3 regions of the Paraburkholderia sp. BR10954 genome follow, and region 3 is predicted to be linked to each of the others. Evidence: riboswitches for the same ligand, from Rfam matches in the RefSeq annotation. Region 3 holds a riboswitch; each other region holds the start of a gene.

The links. A riboswitch is a leader RNA that binds a small molecule or an ion and turns the genes downstream of it on or off. The one in region 3 is predicted to bind cobalamin.
Region 1: it holds a riboswitch for cobalamin, as region 3 does, so the genes downstream of both, AB4Y34_RS32065 (TonB-dependent receptor) here and cobW (cobalamin biosynthesis protein CobW) in region 3, are expected to answer to the same signal.
Region 2: it holds a riboswitch for cobalamin, as region 3 does, so the genes downstream of both, AB4Y34_RS05060 (CbtB-domain containing protein) here and cobW (cobalamin biosynthesis protein CobW) in region 3, are expected to answer to the same signal.

Annotation. Positions count from the first base shown of each region.
Region 1 covers NZ_JBFRCK010000032.1:5,406-8,676, reverse strand. Annotated here, with positions in the region: gene AB4Y34_RS32085 (EVE domain-containing protein) at 1-231, opposite strand, end outside; RNA gene ssrS (6S RNA) at 370-551, opposite strand; gene AB4Y34_RS32075 (cell division protein ZapA) at 629-943, opposite strand; gene AB4Y34_RS32070 (ATPase) at 940-1,299, opposite strand; cobalamin riboswitch at 1,520-1,784, shown strand; gene AB4Y34_RS32065 (TonB-dependent receptor) at 1,876-3,271, shown strand, end outside.
Region 2 covers NZ_JBFRCK010000003.1:4-3,274, forward strand. Annotated here, with positions in the region: partial or broken rRNA gene AB4Y34_RS05050 (16S ribosomal RNA) at 1-307, opposite strand, end outside; gene AB4Y34_RS05055 (CbtA family protein) at 893-1,633, opposite strand; gene AB4Y34_RS05060 (CbtB-domain containing protein) at 1,645-1,866, opposite strand; cobalamin riboswitch at 1,907-2,062, opposite strand; gene AB4Y34_RS05065 (histidine phosphatase family protein) at 2,140-2,760, shown strand; gene AB4Y34_RS05070 (hypothetical protein) at 2,774-3,214, opposite strand.
Region 3 covers NZ_JBFRCK010000034.1:6,268-9,538, forward strand. Annotated here, with positions in the region: gene cobN (cobaltochelatase subunit CobN) at 1-1,014, opposite strand, end outside; gene cobW (cobalamin biosynthesis protein CobW) at 1,028-2,119, opposite strand; cobalamin riboswitch at 2,322-2,600, opposite strand; cobalamin riboswitch at 2,681-2,948, shown strand; partial or broken gene cobA (uroporphyrinogen-III C-methyltransferase) at 3,192-3,271, shown strand, end outside.

The DNA.
Region 1 (3,271 bases), on a different contig from region 3:
CGTCGGGTCCGGATATGCGGTCGACGAGACTTCCGCGATGCCCGCGATGCCGGGCTCCGGACAGCTCGAATGATAGAAGAGCACGCCGTCGCCGACCTGCATCACGTCGCGCATGAAGTTGCGCGCCTGATAATTGCGCACGCCGGTCCACGGCAAGGTGCGATGCGGTGCGTTGGCGAGGTCGTCGATGCTTGCTTCGTCCGGTTCGGACTTCATCAGCCAGTAGCGCATGAATCGGAGTGAGCGTGTGAGATTGAACGAGGCGCCAACAACAGGCGCGTGCGGAAAGCCCCTGAAACAGGCACTCAAACAAAAGAACGACGACCAAAGAAAAACGGCATCGAACCGAAGTCCGATGCCGTTCCAGATAAGGTCCCCGCCTTAGCCGCTAGGCCGGCATCCTGAACCGAGGGTTCAGAATTGGTCGCAGTTAGCAACACTTCGGGTACATCAGACAGAGTGACGCGCACACCCGTGCTACAAATTTCCGCAACCGTGCACATGGCATTGGTTCAAGGAATATATGACCTTGGCGAACCAGGCAGGGAAGCTAAACGATGAAGCTACAACACAAACAGTTGAACAGGTGACCGGTTCGAAACCGGCCCGCTATTGAGTCAACTACTGCTTACTGCATGCTGTACTGCTCGATCACAGTACCTAGTTGTTCGTTCATTTGCTGCATTGTACGCCGGATTTCTTCAGCAGGAAATGCTTCTCCGTGTCGCACGCTGCTTTGCAGCTTAAGCAGTTCCGATGCCAGCGAGAGCGCCGCCATCACCGCGATGCGATCGGTGCCGCGCACGTTGCTGCCGCTGCGGATTTTCTTCATCTCGGCATCGACGCGCGCGACCGCCTCGAGCAGCGCGCCTTCCGTTTCAGGCGAACAGGCGAGACGGTAGGGTACTTCGAGAATCGATACTTCGATCTGCTTGGTGGTCATGCGCTTTCTCCGTGTCGGCTCACGTCGCCTTCCGCTTCCTCGTGTTCGGGCTGGGCGGATTCGAGCAGATCGAGCTGGTTATCCGGTTCGCTGCTTGCGCGTGCGCGCGGCAATTTTTCGAGAATCGCATTCAGGCGCACCTGAGCGTCGTCGATCTTGGCGGACAGCGCGTCGCGTTCAGCTTGCAGTGCGTCTCGCTCGGCACGCAATTGCGCGAGTTCGGTGTGCGTGGCTTGTACTTCGGCACGCGTTTGCGCGAGCTGCTCTTCGAGCGCGATCCGCGCTTCGTTGTGGCGCTGGCTGATCGCAATCAGCTTGCCGATGTTCTGGGAGAGTGATTCGAGTTCGGTGAGCATGTGCTGCGTCCTCTAAAGACATCGCATTTTAGCGCGGAATATTACAGGTTCCGACAATTGTCTCGTTTCGAGACGTAACAGCATCGCTTCGTGCAGGTACGTTGCGACTCGTGTCGTCGACCATAAGATCAAAGACCGGCAATCCATCGGACAATAACCTGCATTCGACAGAACGGATCGCGCTCCGGTTGGCCTTTCTTGACGCCCCGCGAAGCCGCTCCTACACTTCCCGCACTCTGGTGCCCGCGCGCGCTTTTCGGCGCGCGCAGTTAAACGGGAAGCAGGGCGCGCGCGGTGCCAAACCGGATGCGCGAACCTGCGCTGCCCCCGCAACGGTAAGCGACCGCATGTGATGTGCTCATGCAGGTCGGTCCTTGTCGCACGGTTGGAAGTTCAATCTGCGAGTGTGCCACTGCGCGTCACGCGTGGGAAGGCGGGATCGATGTGTCGTAGCCCGGATACCGGCCAGAAAAGAGGGACGTCCCCCGCGAAAACGTTAAACATGGGGGGACGCCTCGTGACGCGTCGGCCTGCGGGGAAGCAGGCCGCGCATGCCATCCACAGGAATGTCATCCCATGTTGTCCCCCATCGCCCGCGCGACGCTGCTCGCGTTCGCGAGCCTGCCGCTCGTCGCGCATGCGCAAAGCGCCGAGCCTGTGCCTTCATCGTCCGCTGCGGATGCAAGCACCGCGAACGCCCCAAACCTTGCCGATGCGGCCAATCCCGCTTCCGCCGATGCATCGGGCAACGTGCTGTCGCCGATCGTCGTGACCGCACTACGCGGAGCGCAAGCGTTGCGCGACGCGATCCCGCAGACCACGCAGTTCGATCAGCAGGACATAGCCGACACGACCGCGACCGATCTGCCCGGCCTGCTGCGACTCGCGCCCGGCGCGCAAATCTCGCGCACGGGTGGCCCCGGTTCGACCACGAGCCTCTTTCTGCGCGGCGCGTCGTCGACGCAATCGCTGCTGCTGATCGACGGCGTGCGCGTCGATTCGGTGAGTCTCGGCTCCGCTCAGCTCGCACAGATTCCGCTCGACCAGGTCGATCACGTCGAAGTCGTGAACGGCAACGTGTCGGCGTTGTACGGCTCGGGCGCGATCGGCGGCGTCGTGCAGGTGTTCACGAAAGACGGCGGCGATCATCCACCGCGCTTCAATTTTTCGGTCGGCTACGGCAGCTATCACACGCAGACGCAAACGGCCGGCGTGAACGGCGCGCTCGACGAGGACGGCCGCACGACCTTCAACATCTCGCTCGCGCGCACGAAGAGCGACGGCTTTTCGTCGCTCGATCCGCTCGAGGCGCCGGGCGCGAATCCGAACGCCAACGGCAATCTGAACGAGAGCATCAGCGCGTCGCTGCGCCACAAGTTCACCGACAAGTGGGATGCGGGCATCAGCTACTTCCAGTCGAACAACAACAACAGCTACGACAATGCGTACGGCGTGCCAACCGATCTGAACAACCTCTATAGCAAGGTGCGTCAGGTATCGGTGTTTGCGAACGGCAAGCTGACCGACTGGTGGACCACCCACTTCACGCTCGCCGAGGGCGACGACCGCAGCGTATCGAACACCAATGGCATCTACAACGGCCGCTTCGATACCGACAATCGCCAGTACACGTGGCAGAACGATTTCGCGCTCGCAGCGAACCAGAAGCTGCAATTCGGCTACGAGCATCTCGACCAGACTCTCGACTCCGACACGTTCGCCGCGCCCGACCGTCACGTCGATTCGGTCTTCGCCGGCTACAGCGCACGCTTCGGCCGCAACCAGATTCAGGCGAACGTACGCCGCGACCAGTACTCCGATTTCGGCGGAGCGAACAGTTACTATCTCGGCTACGGTTTCGACATCACGTCGCACTGGAAGGTAACCGCAAGCTATTCCGATGCATTCCGCGCGCCGAGCTTCGACGATCTGTACTATCCGATCAGCGGCAACCCGTCGATCCAACCCGAGC
Region 2 (3,271 bases), on a different contig from region 3:
GCTGGTCGTCCTCTCAGACCAGCTACAGATCGTCGGCTTGGTAGGCCTTTACCCCACCAACTACCTAATCTGCCATCGGCCGCCCCTTGAGCGCGAGGTCCCGAAAGATCCCCCGCTTTCCTCCGCAGAGCGTATGCGGTATTAATCCGGCTTTCGCCGGGCTATCCCCCACTCCAGGACACGTTCCGATGTATTACTCACCCGTTCGCCACTCGCCACCAGACCGAAGTCCGTGCTGCCGTTCGACTTGCATGTGTAAGGCATGCCGCCAGCGTTCAATCTGAGCCAGGATCAAACTCTTCAGTTCAAACCTGTTACTGTTTTCGGGCTCTTTCGAACCCGGTCGCTCACTCAACGTACTGACGATGATCAATCCGTCTTTCGACAGATAAACCTTCCTCTAATACTGTGTGAGGCTTCTGATACTTGTGCCTTGCAGCAGATCCATACGGATCCACCGCCGCATTCCGCATCAAGCGCCCACACTTATCGGCTGTTAGTTTTTAAAGATCGATCCGCCCAACCCGCAGCACCTGAACCACCACCCGGCACCGCTTCGTTTGCGTCGCTGCGTCTGCAGCAGAGAAGCGAGATTATGGAGAGCGGTCCGCGCCGCGTCAATACCCTTCTCACAAATTATTTTAAAAAGTTGAAGAGCTTAAAAATTGAGCAGCGCCGCGTACAACTTGAATTAGTTAGGCGTCCAATTGGATTCCCCTAGGCGCCGCGTCGAGTGGAGTTGCGAAAAGCCGTTAAGCAGCTTTTCCACAGAAAATGTTCGCAAGGCTGTGGATAACCGCTCCACAACCGCGCCAAGTACTTGATCCAAAACCATTCTCGCGCGTTGCGCGCGAAGCGTCGCCGCTTGCGCGGCCACGCGTCACCGTCCTATTCAGGCGGACTTCATCGTCACCCGCGCATTCGTACGCATAAAAGCACTGCGCTCGACCATCGCGCCGAACAACAGCCCGATCGTCGTCCACATGACCACCTGCATGCCGATCGCCGCGACGCGGAACTTCCACAGCAGCACGGCCGGGAACGTGGCCGGCACTTCATTGATGACCGGCATCGACAGTTGTACGGCCGCGATGATCACGACGAATACGAGCCCCGCGACGATCGAGCCGTTCCATGCACCCAGCTTCGCCGCCGCGCGGCGCCGCACCTTCAGTGAAAACACCATCGTCGCGAGCGAAATCGCGATCATCAGAAAGAACAGGCCCGTGCGCGCGCCGATCGTGTCCGGATCACCGACCGACGGCGGATTGGCCGGATACTTGATATTCGGCACGACCACGATGGCGATGAACGCGCCAAGCGCGAGCCACGCGGACAGCGCGCGCACGCTCAACGAACCCGCGCGTCCATACGCATAAGCAAACACCAGCGAGAACAGACCGCCGAATGCCGCGCCATACGTGACCACGCCAGTCAGCAGGCCGAGGCCAGCCTGCGTCTCACGGCTCACGATTTCGGGCTCGGGCGCCTCGCCGCGCGCGGCGGCCGCTTTCTCTTCGAATGAAATCGCCTGATCGACCTGTGGTTCACCGACGATTCGCGCGAACGCGAACGTGAGCAAGCCCGCGACGATGCCCGCGAGCATCCCGCGCACCAACAATTTACCTACCATGTTGAACTCCGTTAGTGGCAGGGAAAGCCAAGCAGATGGCGGCCGTCGTGCACGAACTCATGCACGTACATGCCAGGCACGAGCGACGTCGCACCCTGTTCCGCACCAACGAAGTAAAGCGCGAACAACAGCAGCAAGCCGCCGAACACGACCCACGGCAGCAGTTCACGCAAGGGAATGGGAGTGGGCTGGACCGCCGGTTGCGCGGCGCGATCGAAAACAGCTTTGGTCATGATGGACATCTCCTGGGGTAACGCGCCCCGATAGTCGATTGCAGAGGAATGGTGCGAAGCTCAGGTCTGGCTTTCGGCTCTTGTGGATTGCAAGGCCGATTACAGTGGCGCGACCGCGCCGGGCTCTCACCGGCTTCCGTGCTTCGCAGTGTCGGTATTCTACGCGCTAAACTGCGGCTTCCGCGACGGCGAGGGCTACGCCGCAACGCGCAACGCACGCCGCGAGCCCGTCAAGCCACGCAGGCAAGTGCGAATGAGGCGCTAACGCAAAGAATGGATACGCGACTATTACTGGTGAGCCATGCGGCAACGGCCGCGCAGCGCGCGGGCCGCTTCCCCGCCGACGATCCGCTCGACGCGCGCGGCCGCGCCGAAGCCGAAGCGGCGCGCGCCCGTCTCGCGCTTCCGGCCGACGCCACCGTATTCACCAGCCCCGCCGCCAGCGCCCGCGAAACGGTCGCCGCGCTCGGTCTGAGCGCCACGCCTGCCGACGCATTGGCGGATATCGACTATGGCAAATGGCGCGGCCAGCGCCTCGCGGACATTGCCGACGAAGCCCCCCGCGAACTCGCCGCCTGGACGCGCGAGCCCGACGCAGCACCGCCCGGGGGTGAATCGTTCGATCGAGTCGTGCGGCGGGTCGGAGAGTGGCTCGACGCGCAACAGGCAGACGTACGCTCATGCAACGCGGTCAACGAAGCAGGCTTCGCGGCCTCTGCACACGGTCGAACCATCGTCGCGATCACCCACGCAACGCTTCTGCGAGCGGCAATCGTGCATGCCCTCGGCGCATCGCCAACCGTGTTCTGTCGCATCGAGATCACGCCGCTGTCGGTCGTCGATTTGCGCCACTCGCGACGCGGCTGGTCATGGTGGCCGGCCGCCACCGCCTGAACGGAACCGCCGCTTACCTGCCCGATACCACGAGCCGCAAGCGGTTCGCCCCCTCGGGAGTCAGCGTGATTTCGGTGCGTCGATCCTTCGCGCCGAGATAAAAGTGCTGACGTCCCGGCGAATTCTGATCGTGCGTTGCATCGGGCAGGCACGACGCGATGTCGGCCGCGACCGCTTCCAATGCATCCCCGTTCGAGCCCGCCGCCTGATGCGGTGTCCAAGTGCACCGGAAACTACGATGCGCGGCTGAACATTGCGCGTCGTCGCCATAGGGTTGCGCGACGCCTTTGCCGTCGTCGGGCGTCAGCGAGGTGAAGCCGTCCGGCGCCGCGGCGACGATCCGTTTGAGCGCGCCGCAAGGTCTGGGGCTGTCGTCGGCGGATGCGCCGACCGGCAGCAGCGCAACGAGCGATGCCGCGGTAAGCGTGATAGCGGAGAGTCGATAGGTTTTCATGTTGCGCGTGAAGCTTCCAGAGGGCTGCTGAAAAAAGCTCGCAGCGAGCCACCCTCA
Region 3 (3,271 bases):
CGCGAGCCCCTTGAAGCTGATCGCGCGCGTGATGATGCGCCCGTCCACTTCGGGCAGCGCGACGTGCATCGCGATATCGCGCGAATTGAGGCCGTGGTTGTCTTTCAGCCAATCGTCGCGATTGCCGCCGCTCAGGATCACCTGGAACACCGGCGCGTCGCCGGCGAGTGCGAGCGGCTCCGGGTCGTCGATCGCGGACGCGGCGAACGCGGTGGTGTTCAGCACCAGCACGACGCCATGTTGCGCGCACAGCGACTGCACGACATCGCGGCTCATCGCATCCTTCAACGACGTGATCGCGAGCGGCAGCGGATTGAGCCCTTGCGCTTCGAGCGCATCGATCAACGCATCGAACACCGCGGTATTGGCGGCCTGCAGATGCGCCTTGTAGAACAGGATCGCGACGACCGGCGCGTCCTGCCGCCAACGCGCCTGCCAGTCGGCAACGGTAGGCGTATCGCGCTCGGGGTGATACAGCGACGCGGCCGGCAATGCGCGCGGCGGCTCGGGCGCGCGCCCCCGACCGAGCGCGCGGTACGCGATGCAGCGCAAAAACGCCTCGGCGTTCTGCGGACCGCCCTCGCGCAGATAGCGCCACAACTGCTGACACAACTCGGCGCTCGCGGTGCTGCGCGCGAGCAGGTTCGGGTCCTCCTGCAGATCGCCGGAAAACATCGCGAGCGTTTGCTGTTTGCGCTGCGCGAGCGCGACGACCTGCTCGATGCCGTACGGCCAATACGCTTCGCCGCCGAGATGATCGACGACGACCACGCGCGCATGCTGCAACACGTCGTCGAGATAGAAATCGACCGAGGCAGGCTGACGCAGATACGTGACGTTCGCGAGCCGCAGGCTCGGGAAGCCGTCATCGAGACGCGGCACCACGCTCGCGAGCAGCGACAGCGTGGTGTCGGCGGAACTGAGCACGACGATCTCGGCGGGCTGCTGATCGATGCGGATCACGCCCTGCGTATCGTCGACGAAACCGCCCGGCGTCGTGCGCAGCAAATGCATGCTGGCGCGCCCGTTATGCCGTCGCGTTCGACGTCGCGCCGAGCGCCGCGTCGAACGCCTGTTGCAGCGCGGGTTGATCGAGGTCTTCGCCGATCAGGACGAAGCGGCTCAGGGCGTCGTCGCCGCTTTCGCCCGCCTGCCAGCGCCGGTCGAAGTAGCTGTCGAAGCGCCGGCCAACGCCCTGGATCACGAGGCGCATCGCCGCGCCCGGCAGTGCCGCGAAGCCTTTGACACGGTAAATCGTGTGGCTTTCGACCAGCGTCTGCAACGCGGCGAGCGCCGCGTCGCGCGACGGCACCGATGCCTGCACGACGACCGAATCGAATTCGTCGTGGTGATGATCGGGGTCGTCGGCGGAACCGTGGTGGTCGTGACGCAGATGGATCGTCTGTTCCGACGCCGCTTCGAGCCCCAGCAGCGTATGCAGGTCGAGCTGCCCCCGCTGCGCGCGCACGATCTTCACCTGCGGCGGAATCTCCGCGCGGATCGCGGCTTCCACTTCGTGCTGCCGCGCGTCGTCGATCAGATCGGTCTTGTTCAGAATCACCAGATCGGCAGCCGACAACTGGTCTTCGAACAGCTCGTGCAGCGGCGACTCGTGATCGAGATTCGGATCGGCCTTGCGCTGCGCATCGACGGCGACCGGGTTATCGGCGAACTGGCCGCTTGCGGCGGCCGGGCCATCCACCACCGTCACCACCGCGTCGACCGTGAAGCCGTTGCGGATCTGCGGCCAGTTGAACGCCTGCACGAGCGGCTTCGGCAACGCGAGCCCCGAGGTTTCGATCAGCACGTGATCGAGTTCGTCGCGCCGCTCTGCGAGCTTTTCCATCACCGGGAAAAACTCTTCCTGCACGGTGCAGCACAGACAACCGTTCGCGAGTTCATACAATTGTCCTTCGGTCTCGACGCCGTTTTCATCGCAACCGATGCCGCAGCCCTTGAGGATTTCGCCGTCGATGCCGAGTTCGCCGAACTCGTTGACGATCACCGCGATGCGCTTGCCGCCCGCATGCTGAAGGATGTGCCGCAGCAACGTAGTTTTGCCACTGCCGAGAAAGCCGGTAACGATCGTGACGGGAATCTTGCGCAATTGAGTTTGCATCGTGAGGTCCATCCCTTTGCGTTGCATCGGTCTGCCGCAAGTTCCGCGCATCGGTCGGCATCGGCTGGCGAATGGAGCGAATGAAGCACGCGCAACAGTACCAGCGATCACTAGACACGGGGACGAACGACGGCATTGCCGCGACAACGGAAATACAGAAAGCGGAACTGAGGTCATGAACGCGCCGCCGCATCCCCGCGGCGGTCGTTCTGCTTCTTCGGGCCGGTATCCGGGCTGGCGAAAGCGCCGCTCCCCCTTCCCGGACGAGTGGTTTCTCGTCCAGTGGTGATATGTCGACGCGACCTTGCGCGAGGACATCGAAGCCGGCACCGCGGCGCCCGGCTATCAAGCCGGAACCGCTTTTCGCTTACCGTTGCGGGGACAGCACAGGTTAGCCGCTCTAGCGCAGATGGCTCCCTGTTTCCCGTTTAACTGCATGCGCACGAACGCGCACGCGAGCACCCAAAGTGCGTGCGAGTGTAGGCCCCCGGGCATGCGCAGTCAAGGAACGCAGAGCGCCGGAAAGCGCCGCCGAGGCTTATCTGGCAAGGCGTCATGTGCTATCGTATGCGCGCGTTTGGTGCCCGCACATGCGCTCGCATGTGCAGTTAAACGGGAAACAGGCAGCGCGTCGCGCGTTCAACCTGTGCTGTCCCCGCAACGGTAAGCGACCTGCGGCGCGCGATTCGAATCGCCTTCGATTCCACCGTGCCGCGCATGCGTTTTTTGATGCCACTGTCCCGCGAATCCGCAGATTCGCAACCGGCACGGGAAGGCGAAGCGCGTGAGGCCGCCAGCCCGGATACCGGCCAGACGCGGAGGCGGCGCCGCATGCATCCGTGCATCAGGTTGCGCCGCCGGCCGCCGGAATCCGCGGGGAACGGATGTGAAGGCGTAGAAACGTGGCATCGCGTGTGTCGTGGCGTTCTCTCTGAAGAATCCGCCGCGAACCGCACGAGTGACCGCACCCCGATTCGCTGTACCGCATGACATCCATATTCACCGCTGCGTGCACCGTCGCACGCCGCTTCTCTCCCCCCATCTCCGCATGGCATGCGCCATGCACGCCGCGATGACGCGCGCCTGGCTGATCGGCGCCGGTCCCGGCGACGTCGAACTGATGACCCTGAAGGCCACTCGTGCGCTCGCCCA